Regions from separate parts of the Allobosea sp. 2RAB26 genome, predicted to be linked through region 2. Evidence: predicted binding sites of a transcription regulator. Region 2 holds the regulator's gene; each other region holds the start of a gene.

Region 1 (7,225 bases), on a different contig from region 2:
CCTGGGGAGCCGCTTGCAACAGGATGATCAGAAGCGGGATAATGACGACCATTCCGGCGGCCAGCATCACTCCGGATACGCCGGATACAGTCAATATCCGGGCGCCGAGGATGGCTCCGAAGCCGATGGCCGAATTGATGACCGCCGAGTGTATCGCGGCAGCGGACATGACTGTCGAACCGGCCGCGCGCAGGATCCAGGTCTGCAGGCCCGCGAACAGCGCCGCGATGGCGGCGCCCCAGATGACGAGCAAGACGAAGACCCAACCTGTTCCCAGCTGAGGACCGAACCATCCAAGGCCAACAAGCGCCAGGCACAAGGCAAACAGCCCTGCAGTGATGATCGACTTCATGAAGCGGTCGATGAGAAAGCCGGTCAGGATGTTCCCAAGGAATCCTGCACCCCCAAAGCCGAACAGCAACACACCGATCATGACCTGGGGAAGATCCGGAATTTCTCCGAGGAATGGTTCGATAAAAGTGTACGCTGCGAAGTTCGCCGCCGCCATGAATGCCGTTACAGCATAGATCCCCAGCAGGTCATGTCTGCGGAACACCGATCCAAGCTCTCTCCATCCTGCCGGCGATCCGGGCTGCATTTTGGGAAGAACTGCGATCATCAGGACCGAGGTAAGCAGCCCGACTGCGCCAATTGAGCCAAACGCTGCACGCCATCCACTCGCCTGACCGACGAGGTTCGCGAGCGGCACGCCGACAACGGTCGCCATCGAGATCCCGCCGAATATGATTGCGGTTGCAACACCCATACGGTGGGACGGTGCAATCTGTGACGCGACCGCAGCCGCCATGGCCCAGAAGAAACCGTGAACGACAGCGCCCACCGCGCGTGCCAGCAACAACCCGTCGAAGCTGTGGGAAATCATCGCCGCAAGATTGGTCGCGGAAAGAATGAGCATCAAGACGATGAGCAATGGCTTGCGAGGAAACTTCTGGAGCAGAACGACCGACAACAGGCCGCTCGCGGCGCCGATCCAGGCATAGAGCGTCACCGTGAGCCCGACCGAGGCCTGATCTCGCCCCAGATCCAGGGCGATCTGGGACAGCAGCCCGATCGGCGCGAACTCGGTCGTGACCATTGTGAACGAGGCGATGCCGAGCACGATTACCGCAAGCCAGATGCGGAGCGGAGAATCTGTATTTTCAGGTCTCATTGTAGGAGACCGCTGCAAGACCCAGTGGACTCCTGCCCTTGATGACCTTCCGGTTCGTTTTTGCGCCTGTCCCCATCGACGAACGCGGCCCTGAGGCCGTTGTCTGCCAGGGTCAATTGCTCCTCTGCGGTCCGGCCCAATGCCTCGGCCGACGGGATGAGATTTTCGCTTACGTGACCTCTAAAGTACGTTGGATCATCGGAGTTGACCGGAACGCAGATGCCGGCATGGAGGAGCCGACGCAGATTGTGATGTTCGAGGCCGGGAAAGACCCTCAGCGCGACATTCGAGAAGGTCTGAATCACTCCCACTCGATCGTGCCGGGCGGCTTCGACGTCACGTCGTAGACGACCCGGTTGATGCCCTTGACCTCGTTGATGATGCGGGTCGCGGTGCGGCCGAGGAAGGCCATGTCGTAGGGATAGAAATCGGCCGTCATGCCGTCCACCGAGGTGACGGCACGCAACGCGCAGACGTGGTCATAGGTGCGGTGGTCACCCATCACGCCGACGGTGCGCACCGGCAGCAGCACGGCAAAAGCCTGCCAGATCACGTCGTAGAGACCGGCCTTGCGGATCTCCTCGAGATAGATCGCGTCGGCCTTGCGCAGGATGTCGAGCTTTTCCTTGGTGATCTCGCCGGGGCAGCGAATGGCGAGGCCCGGCCCTGGGAAGGGATGGCGGCCGACGAAGGCCTCGGGCAGGCCAAGCTCCCGGCCCAGCACGCGGACCTCGTCCTTGAACAGCTCGCGCAGCGGCTCGACGAGCTTCATCTTCATGCGCTCGGGCAACCCGCCGACATTGTGGTGCGACTTGATCGTCACCGAGGGCCCGCCGGAGAAGGAGACGCTCTCGATCACGTCGGGATAGAGCGTGCCCTGTGCCAGGAAATCGGCACCGCCGAGCTTGCGCGCTTCTTCGTCGAAGACCTCGATGAAGAGGCGGCCGATGGTCTTGCGCTTGGCCTCCGGATCGGAGCCGCATTTGGCGAGCTCGGCGAGGAAGAGTTCCTCCGCCTCCACATGCACGAGCGGGATGTTGTAGCTGTCGCGGAACAGGCGCACGACCTCTTCCGCCTCGTTCATCCGCATCAGGCCGTGATCGACGAAGACGCAGGTGAGCTGGTCACCGATGGCCTCGTGGATCAGCACGGCGGCAACGGCGGAATCGACGCCGCCGGAAAGCCCGCAGATCACCCTGCCCTTGCCGACCTGCGCACGGATCTTGGCGATGGTCTCGGAGCGATAGGCGGACATGCTCCAATCCGGGACGCAGCCGCAGATATCGACGACGAAGTTGCGCAGCAACTTGGCGCCGTCCGGCGTATGCACCACCTCCGGATGGAACATGGTCGAATAGAAACGCCGCTCCTCGTCGCTCGCGACCGCGAAGGGCGCGTTCTCCGAGGTCGCCTTGACCGAGAAACCAGCCGGCAACTGCGTGACGCGGTCGCCATGGCTCATCCAGACCGGGAAGCGGCCGCCCTGGTTCCAGACCTCCCTGAACAGTGCCGAAGGCGCGACGATCTCGACATCGGCGCGGCCGAACTCGGCCGCATGCCCGCCCTCGACCTTGCCGCCGAGCTGATGCGCCATAGTCTGCTGACCATAGCAGATGCCGAGAAGCGGCAGGCCCGCCGAGAAGACCTCCTGCGGGGCGCGCGGCGAATTTTCATCCGGCACCGAGGCCGGACCGCCGGAGAAGATGACGCCCTTCGGCTTCATCCGCTGAAAGGCCTCGGAGGCCGACTGGAACGGAGCGATCTCGCAATAGACGCCGATCTCGCGTACGCGACGCGCGATCAGCTGCGTGACCTGGCTACCGAAATCGATGATGAGGATGGAGTCGTGGGGCTTGCTCGTCATCGCGCCCGGTTACGCCATCACGCGCGCAGGCGCAACGGCGCAAGCGCGCCTCAGGCCTCGCGCCTGACGCAAGCCAGATAGAATCCGTCCGTCCCGGTGCGCTGCGGCGACAATTGCAGGCCAAGCGCGGTCGAGAACCGCGCGAGCAAAGCAAAGTCGCCTTCCCTCGGCGACAGGATCTCCTGGCTCGGCACGAGGGTGAAGCCGGGGTGGCGCTGCAGGAACCCTGAAACGGCCCCGTCATTCTCATCCGGAAGCACCGAGCAGGTGACATAGGCAATACGACCGCCGGACTTCACCAGGCGGGCTGCGCGCGCCAGCACCTCGGCCTGGTCCTTGATCCGCTCGGCGAGCGCGCCCGGTCTGACGCGCCATTTTGCGTCGGGATTACGCCGCCAGGTGCCGGAACCGGTGCAGGGCGCATCGACCAGGACGAGATCCGCCTCGCCCACGACTTCGCTGAGGGATTCATGGCCGCGGCTGCGCGGGACGCGAATCTGGACGATACTGGCGCCCGAGCGCGCCAGACGCTCATGCAGTGGCGCCAGACGACGGCTATCGAGATCGGTCGCGAACAGGCGACCCTGATTCTGCATCTGGGCAGCGAGAGCCAACGTCTTGCCTCCGGCGCCGGCGCAAAGGTCGACCACGGTCTCGCCGGGCTTGGCGCCGGCCAGTAGCGAGACGAGCTGCGAGCCCTCGTCCTGGATCTCGAAGGCGCCCTCGAAGAAGCTCGGCTCGCTCTGCAGCGAAGGGCCGCGCCCATCCGCCCCCGGCAGGAAGCGGATCGCATCAGGGGACCATGCCCCCGCCTCCGCTCCAAGATGAGCGAGTTCCGCCAACACCTTGGCCTGATTCGACTTAAGGCGATTGACGCGGATGTCGATCGGCGCACGATCGGCCAGTGCGGCGCCCTCCGACACGGCCTGCTCGCCAAAGCTCGCTGAGAAAGCAGGCCAAAGCCACTCAGGCACATCGGCGCGGACCCAGCCCGGTGCATCGTCGAGGTCGAAGGTGATCAGCCGGGTCGCTTCCTCGCGCGTCAGCGGCGCGGGCGCGTGGTTCTCGCCCGAGCACAGTTCGGCGATCTCTTCCATCCGGAGTTCGCGCAGGCCGGCGAGCATGCCGAGAACCATCGCGCGCGAGGTCTCCTCGCCCATGGCGAAGGCCGAGGAGGAGCGGCGGCGGAGCGCGTCATAGACCAGGGTCGCAATTGCGGCACGATCCTTCGACCCGGCAAAGCGCCGCGACAGACCCCAATCCTTCAGGGCGTCGGATGCCGGCCGGCGACGCTGTATGATATCGTCCAGCACCTCGATGGCGGCGCTGATGCGGGCGGCAGGGGTCATTGCGTCGTTCCGTCTGGTGCCGGCGTGTGCGGCATAATCTCGGCGCTGTGGTGTCATATAGACGAGGCAGGGGCAACAACGTCTCGACCGGATACTTGAGGCGAAGGCATGTCCCGGACATTCCGTCCCGGTTGAGCAGACGTTCTGCTCTGCCGCTCGCGGGCGCTCATGACCGGGCCACCACTCCGGCCGATCTTGCGGCACTCTCCCCGAATGCCGCAATCCGCATGGCGAGCCAGGGCTTACGGCCCTCATCGCAGGATGATCCGGCAACCGAGGCTGGTTGCCCTTGCTGCGTCCAGCTTGAAAATCGACGCATTATCATGTGAAGCCGTCTGCTTGACGAAGCGTCGTCGTCAGCGGCACACGGGGGGCGATCGCTCCGATCAAGTGGAAACCACGCCATGCAGCGCCTTTGCCGAATCACGCTTGCCGGTCTTCTTGCCCTGGCCCTCACGGCCTGCGCCACAACACCGCCGCCAGACCTGACGCCGCCCCCCCAGAAGCGCCTCGACGCCAAGACGACGCTCGAAAACAAGCGCTGAGCCCGTAGCCAATCACAGGCGTCGCTCTGGCTTGACCGGGCGACGCTTCTGCCGGGCCTCTCGATCGTCGTCCGTCAGGACGCGCCACGATACGGACCGGACGGGCAGCGCCCCCGCGCCTCGCCACAAAGTTGTCCTTGCGGCACAAGACCACTTCACGGAGCTGTCATATCGTCTGATCATGGTCGCGCGCTCTTGCCGCGATCAGGGAACAGATCCGATGAAACAGACGCTACTTTCGGCCACGATGCTGGCCGCCATTGCCTGCGGCGGCCTGGCTGCCACATCGCCCGCCTTCGCCCAACCCGTGCCGACGCTCGATGGGAAGAAGCCCCTCATCGTCGGTCACCGCGGCGCCAGCGGCCACAGGCCCGAGCACACGCTCGAATCCTACAAGCTGGCGATCGAACAGGGTGCCGATTTCATCGAGCCGGATCTTGTCGCGACCAAGGACGGCGTACTCGTCGCACGGCACGAGCCGATGCTGAGCGGCACCACGGACGTTTCGGAGCGACCGGAATTCGCTGCTCGCAAGACTGTCAGGAAGGTCGACGGTGTCGACACCAATGACTGGTTCGCCGGGGATTTCACCCTCGCCGAGATCAAGACGCTGCGCGCCAAGCAGGCGATGCCCGATCGCGACCAGTCGCATAATGGCAAGTTCCCGATCCCGACGCTGCAGGAGATCATCGATCTCGCCAAGGCCGAAAGCACCCGGACCGGCCGCACCATCGGCATCTATCCCGAGACCAAGCACCCGATCTTTCATGCCGCGATCGGGCTGCCGCTCGAGGACCGCCTGCTCGATCAGTTGAAGGCGGCCGGCTGGACCGAAAAGTCCTCGCCCGTGATCATCCAGAGCTTCGAGACGGCCAATCTCAAATATCTGCGCGGCAAGACGCAACTGCGCCTCGTCCAGCTCGTCGATGCCGATGACGTCGACAAGGATGGCGGCATCGTGCTGGCCGCGCCCTTCGACAAGCCCTACGATTTCGTCGTCACCGGCGACAAGCGCACCTTCAAGGACCTGGTCACGGCCGACGGGCTGAAGGAGATCAAGACCTATGCCGACGGTGTCGGGCCGTGGAAGCCCTATATCCTCGCCGGCAAGCAAACTATCGGCGAGGACGGCAAGCCGAAGGATCTGAACGGCGACGGCAAGATCGACGAGCAGGATCGGGTACTGATCGCGCCGACCAATGTCGTCAAGGACGCGCATGCGGCCGGCCTCTTCGTCCATACCTGGACGTTCCGCAGCGAGCCGAAGCGGCTAACCTCGAATTTCAAGGGCGATCCCGCTGCCGAGTACAAGGCCTTCTTCGATCTCGGAATCGACGGGCTGTTCTCGGACTTCCCCGATGCCGCCGTGAAGGCCCGCGACGCCAAATAAGGCAGCCCCAACGATCAGCAGCCCGCCCTGGATCACCAGGGCGGGCTTTCTCTTGCACATTTCAGCGGGAGATCAATCGCAGACCCGCGTCGTCCGCCTGATCTCGCCACGCGGCGTTTCCTCGATGGTCCTCACGGTGCGGCAATCTCCGCGCCAGCTGCTGCGCTCCCAGCGGGCGCGATCGCGCATGCGCTCTTCGCGGCGGATTTCCCGGTCGATGGCGCGCTCGCGCGGCGGGCGTGGATCGACCGAGACCCCGCCCGGTCCAATGTTGATCGACTGGGCATAGGCGCCGCTCGTCGCAAGCAGGACAGCAGTCATCGTCGGAATGATGAATCTCATGATGCGTTCCTCCGTTCTGCAGGCAAGAACGGGGTACATCCCGAATTGTTCCGGAATTTGATCGCGCCGATAGTGGTTCGATACGGGGGCTATCTCTATCTATGCCTGTTGGATCAATCGCCGTGGCAGCGTCCACTATGGCAGACGACGCTCGATCCTCGCTCTAACCTTGACGCAGTTGCGGCGCGCCGAGGGTTCGGCGCGCCGCATGGTTCAAGTCTTGCCCGGCCTCAGTGCAGGATCTGGCTGAGGAAGAGCTTGGTGCGTTCGTGCTGCGGGTTCTTGAAGAACTCGTTGGGCTCGTTCATCTCGACGACCTGGCCGGCATCCATGAAGATGACGCGGTCGGCGACCTGGCGCGCAAAGCCCATTTCGTGGGTGACGCAGAGCATGGTCATGCCCTCTTCTGCCAGGCTCACCATGGTGTCGAGCACCTCCTTGACCATCTCGGGGTCGAGCGCCGAGGTCGGCTCGTCGAACAGCATGATCTTCGGGCTCATGCAGAGCGAGCGCGCGATCGCGACGCGCTGCTGCTGGCCGCCCGAGAGCTGGCCCGGGTATTTC
Region 2 (7,225 bases):
TCCATGCCAAGCCGGAGAAGCCCGAAGAGGTGCAGTCCGCGCTGAAATTCGTCGACTGGGCCTTCAAGAACGGCGACAAGCTCGCGCTCGATCTCGACTACGTGCCGCTCCCGGCCAACGTCAAGGATCAGGTCCGCGCCGCCTGGAAGGGCGCCACCGACCCGGCTGGCAAGCCGATCTTCTGATCCATGCTATGACGCGAGGCGGGTTGTTCCCGCCTCGCGTTCGACTTTGTGAGACCCGTTTCCTCGTGCTTCTTATGCGACCGGAGTAACCACGGATGGCTGCCGTGACAGACCAGATGGCCGCGCCCGGCGCGCCCGCCATTCGCCGCACTCCAAAGGGCACCTTCGACATTGTCTTCCGCAATGCCAGCCGGGCCGCCGCGCTCTTCGTGCTGGTGCTGCTCGCGGGCATCATCGCCTCGATGATCATCGGCGGCTGGCCCGCCTTCCGCGAATTCGGCCTTGGTTTCATCACATCCAGCGTCTGGGACACCCAGAACGAGCAGTATGGCGCCTGGCCTGCCATCGTCGGCACCTTGTCGACCGCGCTGATCGCGCTGGTCCTTGGCGTGCCGCTCTCGCTCGGCATCGCCGTCTACCTCACCCAGCTCGCGCCGCCCTGGTTCAAGCGCCCGGTCTCGACGACGATCGAGCTGCTCGCCGCCGTGCCCTCGATCATTTACGGCATGTGGGGTCTCTTCGTTTTCGTGCCGCTCTTCGCGGCCTATGTGCAGATCCCGGTCTCGAACATCGTCGAAGGCATTCCGCTGGTCGGCACCGTGCTGTATTCGCGCTCGCCCTCGGGGCTCGGCATCCTGACGGCCGGCATCATCCTCGCCTTCATGATCATCCCCTTCATCGCCTCGATCACCCGCGACATGCTGGAGCAGATCCCGTCCGTGCTGCGTGAGAGCGCCTATGGCATCGGCGCCACGACCTGGGAGGTCGTGCGCCATGTGCTGGTGCCGCAGGCCGGCGTCTCGATCATCGGCGCGATCATGCTCGGTCTTGGCCGCGCGCTTGGCGAGACCATGGCGGTGACCTTCGTCGTCGGCAATGCCAACCGGCTTTCGGCCTCGATCATGGACCCCGGCTCGACCATTGCCTCGCGCATCGCCAACGAATTCAACGAGGCGATGGGCCTGCAGCTCAACGCGCTGATCGCGCTCGGCTGCATCCTCTTCTTCGTCACCTTCGTCGTCCTCGTGATCGCGCGTATCCTTGTCGCGCGCGTCAAGTCCTTCTGAGCGGAGCCTGGCCATGAACAGCGCCGTCACCCCGCCCGCAACGACGCCTCATCAGGTCTGGGGCCGCGTCCGCCCCGCGCGTCGCACCGCGGATCGGGCGATGAAGATCATCGCCACCAGCTTCACCCTTCTCGCCATCTTCGTGCTGTTCTGGATTCTCGGCATGCTGCTCGTGAAGGGGATCGGCGGGCTCTCCGTCGCGACCTTCACCCAGGTCACGCCCGGTCCCGGCAGCGAGGGGGGCGGCCTTGCCAACGCCATTGTCGGCTCGATCGTGCTGACCTTCCTCGGCATCGCCGTGGCGACGCCGGTGGGCGTGCTCGCCGGCACCTACCTTGCCGAATACGGCAAGGGCTCCAAGCTCGCGGACTTGATCCGTTTCATCAACGACATCCTGCTCTCCGCGCCGTCGATCCTGATCGGCCTCTTCGTCTACGTCATCCTGGTCGAGCCATTCCGCGGCTATTCCGGCTGGGCCGGCGGCGTGGCGCTGGGCATCATCGCGATCCCGGTGATCGTACGCACCACCGAGGACATGCTGCGCCTCGTGCCGAGCTCGTTGCGTGAAGCCGGTGCTGCGCTCGGCGCCCCGCCTTCGGTCGTCATCACCAGCGTGACCTGGCGGGCGGCGAAATCCGGCATGGTCACCGGTATCCTGCTGGCCCTGGCGCGCATCGCCGGCGAGACGGCGCCGCTGATCTTCACTGCGCTGAACAACAATTTCTGGTTCTCGCCCAGCCTCGTCGGCGGCGTCTCCAACCTGCCGGTGACGATCTACCAGTTCGCCTCCGCCCCCTATGAGAACTGGCAGCAGCTCGCCTGGGCCGGTTCGCTGATCATCACCGTCTCGATCCTGTGCCTCTCGCTTATCGCCCGCCGTATCGTGCGGGGCGGCAAATGAACGGCCTTAAACCCTCGTCGCGTTCGATCTGAAGGAACAAGTCGATGCTTTCGACGCTGGAACTGAGCCCGCAAGCGCTTGATGCCGAGGCCCCCGTCCGGATCGCGGTCAAGAACCTCGATTTCTACTACGGCGAGCACAAGGCGCTGAAGAACATCAATCTCGACTTCCGGGACCGCCATGTCACGGCCCTGATCGGACCGTCTGGCTGCGGCAAGTCGACCCTGCTGCGCATCTTCAACCGGATCTATTCGCTTTATCCCGAGCAGCGCGCCACCGGCGAGATCCTGCTCGACGGCCGCAACGTCATCAGCAACGATATCGATGTGAACGAGCTGCGCTCGCGCGTCGGCATGGTGTTCCAGAAGCCGACGCCTTTCCCGATGTCGATCTACGACAATGTCGCATTCGGCATCCGCCTCTACGAGAAGCCGCCGAAATCCGAGCTCGATGACCGCGTCGAAGGTGCGCTGCGCCGCTCCGCGCTCTGGGACGAGGTCAAGGACAAGCTGAAGACCTCCGGCATGGGCCTGTCCGGCGGCCAGCAGCAGCGCCTCTGCATTGCGCGGACCATTGCCCAGAAGCCGGAAGTCATCCTGTTCGACGAGCCGACCTCGGCGCTCGATCCGATCTCGACCGGCAAGATCGAGGACCTGCTCGAGCAGCTCAAGACCGACTTCACCATCGTCATCGTCACCCACAACATGCAGCAGGCGGCGCGCATCTCGCAGTACACCGCCTTCATGTATCTCGGTGAGGTGATCGAATTCGACGCCACCAACACCATTTTCATGAACCCGCACAAGAAGCAGACGCAGGACTACGTCACCGGCCGCTTCGGCTGAACCGGCGCCCAGCCTTCCAACTGCTTTGCCGACAAAGGATACGCCGCGATGACTGATCACATCGTCCGCTCATATGATGCCGATCTCGAGGGGATCCGCCGCAGCCTGGCCGAGATGGGGGGCATGTCGGAGCGCATGCTCGGCGATTCGACAGTCGCCCTGGTGCGCCGCGACACCGGGCTGGCACAGAAGGTCATCAGCGCCGACCAGCGCCTCGACAATCTGCAGCGCGAGGTAGAGGAGAAGGCGGTGCTCACCATCGCCCGGCGCCAGCCGCTCGCCAACGACCTGCGCGAGCTGATCTCCGCCATCCGCATCGCCGCCGATATCGAGCGTGTCGGCGATCTCGCCAAGAATATCGCCAAGCGCGCGGTCGCCATCTCCGGCCAGTTCCAGCCGCCGTCGCGCGCGGTCGTCGGCCTCGAGCATATGAGCCGCCTGGTTCAGGCCCAGCTCAAGGACGTGCTCGACGCTTACGCCGTCAGCAACGAGCAGAAGGCCATGGAGGTCTGGCGCCGCGACGATGAGATCGACGCGCTCTATACCTCGCTCTTCCGCGAGCTGCTCACCTATATGATGGAAGACCCGCGCAACATCACCTTCTGCACGCATCTCCTGTTCTGCGCCAAGAATGTCGAGCGCATCGGCGACCACACCACCAACATCGCCGAGACGATCCACTATCTCGTCACGGGCGAAGCCTTGGACGCAGCCCGCCCGAAGCTCGACACGACCAATATCCTTCTGGACGCCGCCACCGGTGAGTGACCGGCGCCCGACACCTTTGGGACCGAGTGAGACATGCCTGCACGCATCCTGATCGTTGAGGACGAAGAGCCGCTGACCCTGTTGCTGCGCTACAATCTCGAAGCCGAGGGCTTCGAGGTCGACAGCGTCGCGCGTGGCGACGATGCCGAGCTGCATCTGCGCGATCATACGCCGGACCTCGTGCTGCTCGACTGGATGCTGCCGGGCCTTTCCGGCATCGAGCTCTGCCGGAGGCTGCGGACCCGTCGCGATACCGAGCGGGTGCCGATCATCATGCTCACCGCCCGCGGCGAGGAAACCGAGCGTGTGCGCGGCCTCGCCACCGGGGCCGACGACTATGTCGTCAAGCCGTTCTCGCTGCCCGAGCTGATCGCCCGCATCCAGGCGTTGCTACGCCGCGCCAAGCCGGGTCATGTCGCCGGCCTGTTGGCCGCCGGCGATCTCGAACTCGACCGCACCACCCGCCGTGTCCGCCGCTCAGGCAGCGAGCTGCATCTCGGCCCGACCGAGTTCCGCCTGCTCGAATTCCTGATGCAGGCGCCGGGGCGGGTCTATTCCCGGGCCCAGCTGCTCGACGCGGTCTGGGGCCGCGACGTCTATATCGACGAGCGCACCGTCGACGTCCATGTCGGCCGGCTGCGCAAGGCGATCACTCCTGACAACGCCAAGGACCCGCTGCGGACCGTGCGCGGTGCCGGCTATGCCTTCGACGAGACCTTTGCGCGGAGCTGAGACTTGGATCATCGGGGACTTGGATCATCGGGCCGGATATCGAATCCGCCCGACGATCTAACCGTCTATGGTTGCATCGGCCTTCCCGAAAACCGCAATCCACCTTTCGGGCCGATACCCTAGCGCGGCCCTGCGATGATGATCGCCGCGCCGGCGAGGCAGATCAGCCCACCGATAATGTCCCAGCGGTCGGGGCGAAAGCCTTCCACGGCCCAGAGCCAGACGAGCGAACTGACGATGTAGACGCCGCCATAGGCGGCATAGGCCCGTCCGGCGGCTTCGCTCTCCGCCAGCGTCAACAGCCCGGCGAACAGGGCGAGCGAAAACAGTCCGGGTACGAGCCACCAGACCGGCTTGCCGAGCCGGAGCCAGCCCCAGAACGCGAAACAGCCGGCGATTTCGAGAATGGCTGCGCCGAGATAAGCGGCGATGGTCGGCATGGTTCGTCCCTGTCGATGGCCTTCGGGGCGGGATTACCCTTGACCGCAGGGCGCGCTGACGGCAAGCCGGACCGATGCCCACACATCACGTCGCCATCATTGGAGCAGGGCCCTCCGGGCTGATCGCGGCCGAGCGCCTCGCGGCAGCCGGGGACACCGTCACGATCTACGATCGCATGCCCTCTCCGGCCCGCAAATTCCTGCTGGCCGGGCGCGGCGGATTGAACCTCACCCATTCCGAATCGCTCGACGGCTTCCTGCCCCGCTATCGCGATGCGCAAGCCTGGCTGGAGCCGGCCATTCGCGCCTTCCCGCCACAATCCCTGCGCGACTGGGCCGATGCGCTCGGGCAGGACACGTTCGTCGGCAGCAGCGGCCGCGTCTTCCCGCGCGCCATGAAGGCCTCGCCCTTGCTGCGGGCATGGCTGCGCCGGCTCGAGGGCCTCGGTGTCAGCTTCGCGCCTGGTCATCGCTGGACCGGCTGGAGCGCGGCGGGAGCTCTGACGTTACGGCACCGCGATGGCGCCGAGGTCGAGGTGCGGCCCGACGCGACGCTGCTCGCGCTCGGCGGCGCGAGCTGGCCACGGCTGGGTTCGGATGGTGGCTGGGCGCCCTTGCTGGCGGCGCGCGGAATTGCGATTGCGCCGCTGCGCCCGGCCAATGGCGGCTTCACGGTCGATTGGTCCCAGACCATGCGAGAGCGTTTTGCCGGAGTACCGTTGAAACGCATCGTCCTGAGCTTCGGCGGCCAATCCGTGCCCGGCGAGGCGATGATCGATGCGACGGGTCTGGAAGGCGGCGCGGTCTATGCACTCTCTGCCCCGATCCGCGAGACGATCCTGCGCGAGGGCAGGGCGGTCATCACCATCGATCTGCGGCCCGATCACGAGGCGGCGCTGCTGGTCCAGCGCCTCGCGCATCGTCGCAAGGGCGTGACGATGAGCAATCATCTGCGCAAGGCTGCAGGTCTTGCTCCATCCGCGATTGCGCTGCTGCGCGAAGCGGCGAAGGGGCCACTCCCCGAAGACGCGGAGAGGCTGGCCGCACTGATCAAGGCCGCGCCTCTGGTGCTGACCGGTCTCAGGCCGATCGAGCGGGCGATCTCCACCGCCGGTGGCGTCGCCGCCGCGGAGATCGAGGAAGGCTTCATGCTGAAACGCTTGCCCGGTACCTTTGTCGCAGGCGAGATGCTGGATTGGGAGGCGCCGACCGGCGGCTATCTGCTGCAGGCCTGTTTCGCGACCGGAGTCGCAGCTGCAGCAGGGATTCAGGCCTGGCTCGCGGATAGCTGAACGATCGCCTCAGGCGATCGCGATGATCTCGACCGCCTCAGTGCCGATGCTGACGCTCTCGCCAATGCCCTTGCCCATCAGCGCGCTCGCCAACGGCGCGACATAGGGCAGCGTTCCGTGTGCCGGATCGGCCTCGTCCTCGCCGACCAGCCGCCAGTTCTGCTCGCGCCCATCAGCCCGGCGGATCGTCACTGTCGAGCCGAAGCGGACGATGTCGTGCCTTTCCTGCGCAGGGGCCAGCTTGGCGCTGGCGCGCCGCGCCGCCCAGTAGCGGAACTCGCGCCGCGTCTGAGCGATCTCGGTGCGGTCGCCTCCGGCCAACGCCGCCGCGTGTTCGTCATGCCAGCGCGCCAGCTGGGCCTCGATCTGTGCGAGCCCTTCAGGCGTCACGAGGTTTGGGTGAGGCGAGACTGGCCGGTCCGGCAGCTCGTCCAGGGTCCCTCTTTCCTCGGCTTCCTTGACGAAGGCGCGAGTCATTCTGGCCTCCTCCTATTGATCTCGGCACATCCGGCGAACCGGACCACAGCTTTCAGTGTTACGTCCTCACGACTGCTTGCGATGCAGCGCCAACCCGATGCTGGAATCTGAAGCGGCGATCACTTGGAGATGGGGATCAGGCACTGCCGAAGACAAGACCCGAACAGTCTACACCCCCGTGTCCGGCCGCACCATCAAGAGCAGAGCCATCGCGCGCTGCCCCTGGCCCCGGATCACGAGCGCAGTCTCGTTCCCAAGGGGGCAGCCGATGCCGGAAGAGCGCCGCGCTTGCGTCGGGCCGTCCATCGCGGCCACCTTGATCCTGAGTTGCGAGACCCGACGGCGATCGTCCGGGAGGGGCAACGGCGATCGTTGCGCGCGCAGGCTTCGATTGACTGACGGATAGCCCAATGATTATGAATGCAGATCAATAGCCAGAGAGTTATGCGTTGTGATCCGTGCAGACGCACCGTGCTCTCCAAGACGTTTGCCGGCCGGCCCAGCCTCTTCGAGAGGTT
Region 3 (7,225 bases), on a different contig from region 2:
ATGAAGATGGCGGCGCCGAGCAGGGCCTGGCGGCGCTTTGCGCCCATCTCGCGCCGATAGAGATCGGCATGGCCGCGAATGGCGGGGTCGTTGCGATCGATCGTCAGGGTCATGTTGGTTCCGTCGCGGGGTTCGCCAGTCGCGGCGGGACGCCACTCCGTCACGGCCGGGACATGCCCGGCCATGACGGTCGGCGGGTAAGCGCTTACGAAGACTTCTTCTTGCGGAGCGCGTCGACGAACTTGTTCAGTTCGATGATCGGGTCGTAGGCCTTGTTGTCGACCGCGACGAGCGGGCCCTGCTTGCCTTCATAGATCTTGTCGAAGGCGACCTTGTCCTTGGTGGCGAGGTTGAGGACGGCGTCGCGGATCGAGGCCTTGAGCGGCTCCGGCAGGTCGGAAAGATAGGCCATCGGCGAGTTCACGATCTGCTCGGACTTGTAGATGATCCGGAAATCGTCGGCCTTGACCATGTTCTTGCGGGCCATGCGCTGCAGGTTGGATTCCTGCTCGTCGTTCCACCAGTTGGCGGCGATGTCGACGGTGCCCTGGCCGAGCGCGATGACCGCGTTCTCGTGGCTGCCGGTATAGACGACCTTGCCGAAGAAGGTCTCGGGCTCGATCTTCATGCCGTCGAGCACGAAGCGCGGCACATTGTTGCCAGAGGTGGAATTGGGATCGACGAGGCCGAGATTCTTGCCCTTCAGGTCCTCGACCTTCTGATAGGGCGAGTCCTTCTTCACGTAGAAGACGGAGTGGTAGCCCTTGGTGCCGTCGAGATTGGTCTCGATCGCGAAGGCATCGACCTTGGCGCCGGTCATGCGGGCGCGGGCGAAGGAGGCGGGGCCGTACATGCCGATATGGATGTTGCCGGCGCGCTGGCCTTCGATGATCGCGGCATAGTCGTTGGCGATGCGCAGCGTCACCTTGGTGCCGAGTTCCTTCGCGAGGTAGTTGACGAAGGGGGTGTAGCGCTCGACGACGCCAGACGCGTTCTCGGACGGGATGATGGCGAAGATCAGCTCCGGATACTTGGCTTTCCAGTCCTGCGCGAAGGCGGGAGCGGCGAGCGTCGCGGCCAGGCCGGCGGCGGCGAGCGTGAGGGTATGACGACGGGTCAGCATGGTTTGCTCCTGTTGAAGGCTGTTGGTGGTCTTTTCAGGCGTGAGTGGTCCTGGCCGGGCTTGAACCCGGCTCAGGCTGCGGTCTGCTTGGCGCGCTTGGCTTCGGCGATGGCGATGGCATCGAGCGCGTCGAGCGCCTCGGCGCCGGCATCCTTGGCCTCGATGCCGTAGAGTTCGGCCGCGATCTCGCGGGTCAGCGCCTGCGGCACGTCGTCGAACACGACCTTGCCTGCGGCCATGCCGATCAGTCGGTCGCAATATTTCGCCGCGATATCGAGATCATGCAGATTGCAGATCACGGTGATGCCGTCCTCGCGATTAATGCGGAAGAGCGCATCCATCACGACCTGGGTGTTGCGCGGATCGAGCGAAGCGATCGGCTCGTCGGCAAGGATGACCTTCGGCTCCTGGACCAAGGCACGGGCGATCGCGACGCGCTGCTGCTGGCCGCCCGAAAGGGTCTCGGCGCGTTGGGCGAGCAGATGGCCCATGTCGAGACGCTCGAGTGCGGCGATGGCGCGGATCTTGTCGTCCGGCGAGAAGCTCTTCACCAACGTCAGGAAGGCCGAGCGGTGATTGAGCCGGCCAAGCAGGACATTGGTCAGCACGTCGAGGCGGCCGACGAGATTGAACTGCTGGAAGATCATCGCGGTGTCGCGACGCCAGGCGCGCAGTTCGGCGCCCTTCAATGCGGTGACATCGCGCTCGTCGCTGATCAGGCGGCCGGAACTCGGCTCCGCCAAGCGGTTGATCATGCGCAGCAGGGTCGACTTGCCGGCGCCGGAGCGGCCGATGACGCCGACCATTTCGCCCTTCGGGATCGACAGCGAGACATTGTCCACGGCGGCTTTGCCGCTGAAGCGCTTGGTCAGGCCTTCGATACGCAGCATGAACGGTCTTCCCATCGAGGAGCGAGCATGGCGACATCCGGACATGGGCGAGGCGCAGTCCGGAGCTCATGCTCTCTTGCAGTGCGCAAACCGGTATCGGCGACAGATGACAGGGCCGTGACAGCAGGATCGGGGGCTGTGGGGCGGGGCGTCACGGAGGCTGTTGACTCGTCTGAGGCGGCGGAGTCATAAAGAACAAAATAGGAACATTTGGAGTGCCAAGACGTGAGCGATCATGCCGTCGCCGCGCTGCGGCGAAGCATTGCCGGTTTGGAAAGCGTCTCCGTCTCGCTGGGCGAGGAGGCGAGCTTCAGCCTTGGCCACGCGGCGGCCGATGCGGCGCTGGGGCCGCTGCGCCGCCATGCCCTGCACGAGATCGTGGCTGCGGCGCATCAGGCTCCAGCGGCGACGGGCTTCGTCGCCGGGCTGATCGCGCGGCTGGAGCGGCGGCCGGTCGTCTGGCTGCGGCAGGATTCCGCCGGCGCGGAAGGGGGCGAACTCTATGCGCCGGGGCTTGCGGCGTTCGGGCTCGATCCCGACCGGGTGCTTGCGGTGCGGGGGCGCGATCCGCTTGCCGTGCTGAAGGCGGCGGGCGACGCCTTTCCGCGCGGCAATGACCCGCGCTCGGGTATCGGCGCGGTGGTGATCGAGCTCGAAGGTGCGCCGGCCTGCCTCGATCTCACGGCCAGCCGGCGTCTCGTCCTGGCGGCGCGGGATGCCGGCGCGACGGCTTTTCTCCTGCGGCTGGGAAGCAGTCCTGCTCCAAGCGCGGCGACGATCCGCTGGTCGGTTTCGGCGGCGCCTTCGGAGGGACGGATGAGAGCGCATGGGCCGGGCCGGCCGAATTTTGCGGTCACGGTGCTGCGCAACCGGCATGGGGCGACAGGGCAGTGGGTGATGGAGTGGGACAGTCATGCGTATAGCTTCCGCGAGCCGCTTCCTGTCGCTCTGGTTCCCGCGCCTGCCCATCGACCGGATCAGGCGCAGCCAGGGCGCATCCGTTCGGGCAATATCGCAGAGGCCTGGCCCGCAGCCCGGCGGGCCAGCGGATGATCCTGGTCCTCTTGTTGTGGTGGGCAAGGCGAAGGGCGCCTTCCGGCTGACGAGCCTCGATGCCGAAGCCGAACGTCTCGGCCTTCATGCGACCATGGCGCTGGCCGATGCGCGGGCGATGATCCCGCGGCTGGTCGTGGTCGAGGAGGACAGGGCGGCCGATGCGGCCCTGCTCTGCGCCGTTGCCGACTGGTGCGACCGCTATACACCGCTGGTCGCGCTCGATGGTGAGGATGGATTGCTGCTCGATATCTCGGGCTGCACCCATCTCTTTGGCGGCGAGGCCGCGCTTGGCCGCGACTGCCTGCTTCGGCTGAAACGACAGGGCTTTACGCTGCGCGCCGCCATTGCCGGGACGGCGCGCGCCGCCTGGGGTGTCGCGCGCTATGGGCGCGGCGGCATCGTGCCGCCGGACGGGGAGAGCGAGGCCCTGTGGCCCTTGCCGACCGCGGCGCTTGGACTGGAGGCGGCACGGCAGCACGGGCTCGCGCGCATGGGCCTCACCCATATCGCCGATCTGGAGACGCGGCCGCGCGCGCCGCTGGCCGCCCGTTTCGGCCGCGACCTGCTCGACAGGCTCGACCAGGCGCTTGGCCGCCTGCCGCAGGCGCTGTCCCCGCGACGACCGCTGCCGGACTGTATGGCGGAGCGGCGTTTTGCCGAGCCGCTGGCGCATGAGGCCGGTATCCGGGCCGCCCTGGCCGGCCTGGAGGAAAGTCTCGCCGGCATGCTGGAAGCGCGGGGCGAAGGCGCAAGACTGTTCGAGGCGAGCTTTTTCCGCAGTGACGGGGCCGTGCGCCGTCTCGGCATCGAGACCGGGATGCCGTTGCGCGATCCGGCTGCGCTCGACCGGCTCTTCGCCCTGAAGCTGGATGCCTTGGCGGACCCGCTCGATCCCGGCTTCGGCTTCGACCTGATCCGGCTCTCGGCCGGTGCGACCGAGCCTTTCGCCGTCGATCAGGGAACGCTCGCCGCCGGGGGGAAGGAGGAGCCCGACGAAGCCGCCGCCGAGCGGGCATTGACGGAGGTCGCCGATGCGATCGCGGCCCGGATCGGCCCGGATCGCGTGCGGCGTTTCTTGGCGCAGGACAGCCATGATCCCGAGCGTGCGGCGCTGGCGGTGCCCGCCCTGCGGCATGGCGAGCTTGTACGGCTCGGCCTTTCCCCAGACTGGCCGGCACCGAGCGCTGCCCCGGAACGGCCCCTGCGGCTGCTGTCGCGGCCTGAGCCGATCGAGGTCCTGGCCGAAATTCCGGACGGACCGCCGACGCGTTTCCGCTGGCGGCGCGTGCTGCATGAGGTCGCCAAGGCGGAGGGGCCGGAGCGGATCGCCGCCGAATGGTGGGCGACGACGGGCAGGATCGCGCCGACCCGCGACTATTTTCGCGTCGAAGAGCCGGGCGGGAGGCGCTTCTGGCTTTATCGCGACGGACTCTATGGCCGCGAGGCCGCGCATCCACCCTGGTTCATGCACGGGCTTTTCGCGTGAGCGGGCTCAATGACAATCGCCTGGTCGAGGCTGCCCCGGGAGGACCAGCCGCGCGCTATGCCGAACTCGCGGTTACCTCCAACTTCTCCTTCCTGCGCGGAGCCTCGAGTCCGGAGGAACTGGTTGGCCGGGCGGCCGAACTCGACCTTGCCGGAATCGGGCTCGCCGACCGCAATTCTCTGGCCGGCGTGGTGCGGGCCCATGCGGCGATGCGCGAGGGGGGTATCGCCACAACGAAGCTGACATTCGCGGTCGGGGTCCGCCTCGTCCTGTCCGATGGCACGCCCGACCTGCTCGCCTATCCCCAGGATCGCGACGCCTATGGCAGGCTCTGCCGCCTGCTGACCCACGGCAAGATGAAGGTCGAGAAGAAGGGCGAATGCATCCTCACGCTCTCCGACCTGCGCGAATTCGCGGAAGGCATGCTGCTGATCCTGATGCCGGACCGGCGGCCGGACAGCGAGATCGCGGCGGCACTCGCGAGCGTTTTCGAATTTGCGCGCGGTCGACTCTGGCTGGGTATCGACATGCCGCATCGCGGCGACGACCGGCGCCGCGCCGATGCATTGGTGCAGCTCGCGACCAGGGCGGGCGTGCCCTGCCTTGCCGTCAACGACGTGCTCTATCATGCGCCCGAGCGGCGGCCCTTGCAGGATGTCGTCAGCTGCATCCGCGAGCATGTCCCGATCGAGCGAGCCGGGCGCATGCTGGAGGCCCATGCCGAGCGCCATCTCAAATCGCCGCGCGAGATGGCCCACCTGTTCCGGCACGCGCCGGAGATGGTGGCGGAGACGGTGCGCTTCCTCGAACGCTGCCGGTTCTCGCTCGACCAGTTGCAATATGAGTATCCGGACGAGCCGGTGCCGCCGGGCAGCACCCCGCAGGAACATCTGGAGCATCTCGCCTGGGAAGGAGCGAACAGGCGCTATCCCGAGGGCATCCCGAGCAAGGTACGCGACCTGCTGCACAAGGAATTCGCACTGATCGCGAAGCTCGATTACGCGCGCTACTTCCTGACGGTCCACGACATCGTGCGCTTCGCCCGTGCACAGGAGCCGCCGATCCTGTGCCAAGGCCGGGGCTCGGCGGCGAATTCGGCGGTCTGCTACTGCCTCTGGGTCACCGCGGTCGACCCGATGGAGGGCAATTCGCTCCTGGCCCGCTTTCTCTCCGAACAGCGCAAGGAGCCGCCCGATATCGATGTCGACTTCGAGCATGAGCGGCGCGAGGAGGTGATGCAGTATATCTATGAGCGCTATGGCCGGCTGCGCGCCGGCATCTGCGCGACGGTGATCTGCTATCGGCCGCGTAGCGCCATTCGCGAGGTCGGCAAGGTGCTCGGCCTGAGCGAGGATGTCACGGCCGCGCTCGCCAACACGGTCTGGGGCAGCTGGGGCGACGGCCTGCCGGAAAACCATGTCCGGCAGGCGGGGCTCGACCCCGCCAATCCGATGATCGCGCGCGCGGCCGCGCTGGCTACCGAACTGATCGGCTTTCCCCGCCATCTCTCGCAGCATGTCGGCGGCTTCGTGCTGACGCGCGGGCGGCTCGATGAATGCGTGCCGATCGGCTGGGGCGGCATGAAGGACCGCAGCTTCATCGAGTGGGACAAGGACGATATCGACGCGCTCAGGATGATGAAGGTCGATGTGCTCGCGCTCGGCATGCTGACCTGCATCCGCAAGGCGCTCGACCTGATCGCCCTGCACGGGGGCAAACGCTGGGAGCTGGCGACGATCCCACCCAAAGATGGCGAGGTCTACGACATGCTCTGCCGGGCCGATGCGATCGGCGTCTTCCAGGTCGAGAGCCGGGCGCAGATGAACATGCTGCCGCGACTGAGGCCGAAGGAATTCTACGATCTCGTCATCGAGGTCGCGATCGTCCGGCCGGGCCCGATCCAGGGCAATATGGTCCACCCCTATCTGCGGCGGCGGAAAAATCCGGATGAGGTCGTCTACCCCAGGCCCGCACCGGAACATGGGCCTCCAGACGAGCTGGAACAGGTTCTGAAAAAGACGCTCGGCGTGCCGCTGTTCCAGGAGCAGGCCATGCGCATCGCCATCGAGGCGGCGAAGTTCACCGAGGATGAGGCCAATGGTCTGCGGCGTGCCATGGCGACCTTCCGTCATGTCGGCACGATCCAGAATTTCGAGGCGATGATGGTCGAGCGCATGGTCGCGCGCGGCTATGACCGCGCCTTCGCGTCCGCGTGTTTCAATCAGATCAAGGGCTTTGGCGAATACGGTTTTCCGGAGAGCCACGCGGCCTCCTTCGCCCTGCTGGTCTATGCCTCGGCCTGGCTCAAGCATCACCATCCCGCCGCTTTCACCGCAGCGCTACTGAACTCGCAGCCCATGGGTTTCTATGCGCCAGTGCAGATCATTCGCGCTGCGCAGGACAACAAGGTCGAGATCCGGCCAGCCGACATCAACCTGAGCGATCATGACAACACGCTGGAGCGACGCGAGGACGGCGCACTTGCGATGCGGCTCGGTCTGCGCCAGATCGACGGGATCTCGAAGGCTTTTGTCGAGGCGCTCGTGACGGCGCGCGAGCAGGGTTATGACAGCGTCGAGGCCCTGGCGCGGGGCGCCAGGTTGCCCACGCGTGCCCTCGTTGCGCTGGCCGATGCCGATGCCTTCGGTTCACTCGGGCTCAGCCGGCGCG

What was found. Region 2 encodes PhoB, which activates phosphate uptake and scavenging genes when phosphate is short. Its sites were predicted from a motif close to TGTCATNNANCTGTCAT; they were not measured.
Region 1: AB4118_RS22975 (glycerophosphodiester phosphodiesterase) is a predicted target of PhoB. The motif match lies at 5,083-5,099, and genes of this name have one in related genera.
Region 3: phnC (phosphonate ABC transporter ATP-binding protein) is a predicted target of PhoB. The motif match lies at 2,120-2,136, and genes of this name have one in related genera.

What each region holds. Positions count from the first base shown of each region.
Region 1 covers NZ_JBFRGS010000012.1:202,944-210,168, forward strand. Annotated here, with positions in the region: gene AB4118_RS22950 (MFS transporter) at 1-1,120, opposite strand, end outside; gene AB4118_RS22955 (hypothetical protein) at 1,168-1,482, opposite strand; gene guaA (glutamine-hydrolyzing GMP synthase) at 1,473-3,035, opposite strand; gene AB4118_RS22965 (RsmB/NOP family class I SAM-dependent RNA methyltransferase) at 3,086-4,384, opposite strand; gene AB4118_RS22970 (hypothetical protein) at 4,789-4,929, shown strand; gene AB4118_RS22975 (glycerophosphodiester phosphodiesterase) at 5,150-6,319, shown strand; gene AB4118_RS22980 (hypothetical protein) at 6,392-6,661, opposite strand; partial or broken gene AB4118_RS22985 (amino acid ABC transporter ATP-binding protein) at 6,892-7,225, opposite strand, start outside.
Region 2 covers NZ_JBFRGS010000007.1:327,693-334,917, forward strand. Annotated here, with positions in the region: gene pstS (phosphate ABC transporter substrate-binding protein PstS) at 1-185, shown strand, start outside; gene pstC (phosphate ABC transporter permease subunit PstC) at 281-1,252, shown strand; gene pstA (phosphate ABC transporter permease PstA) at 1,266-2,153, shown strand; gene pstB (phosphate ABC transporter ATP-binding protein PstB) at 2,198-2,998, shown strand; gene phoU (phosphate signaling complex protein PhoU) at 3,047-3,766, shown strand; gene phoB (phosphate regulon transcriptional regulator PhoB) at 3,800-4,498, shown strand; gene AB4118_RS16675 (YnfA family protein) at 4,618-4,938, opposite strand; gene AB4118_RS16680 (TIGR03862 family flavoprotein) at 5,013-6,230, shown strand; gene greA (transcription elongation factor GreA) at 6,240-6,707, opposite strand.
Region 3 covers NZ_JBFRGS010000001.1:254,666-261,890, forward strand. Annotated here, with positions in the region: gene phnE (phosphonate ABC transporter, permease protein PhnE) at 1-113, opposite strand, end outside; gene phnD (phosphonate ABC transporter substrate-binding protein) at 206-1,123, opposite strand; gene phnC (phosphonate ABC transporter ATP-binding protein) at 1,195-2,013, opposite strand; gene AB4118_RS01195 (ImuA family protein) at 2,239-3,066, shown strand; gene AB4118_RS01200 (Y-family DNA polymerase) at 3,086-4,555, shown strand; gene AB4118_RS01205 (error-prone DNA polymerase) at 4,552-7,225, shown strand, end outside.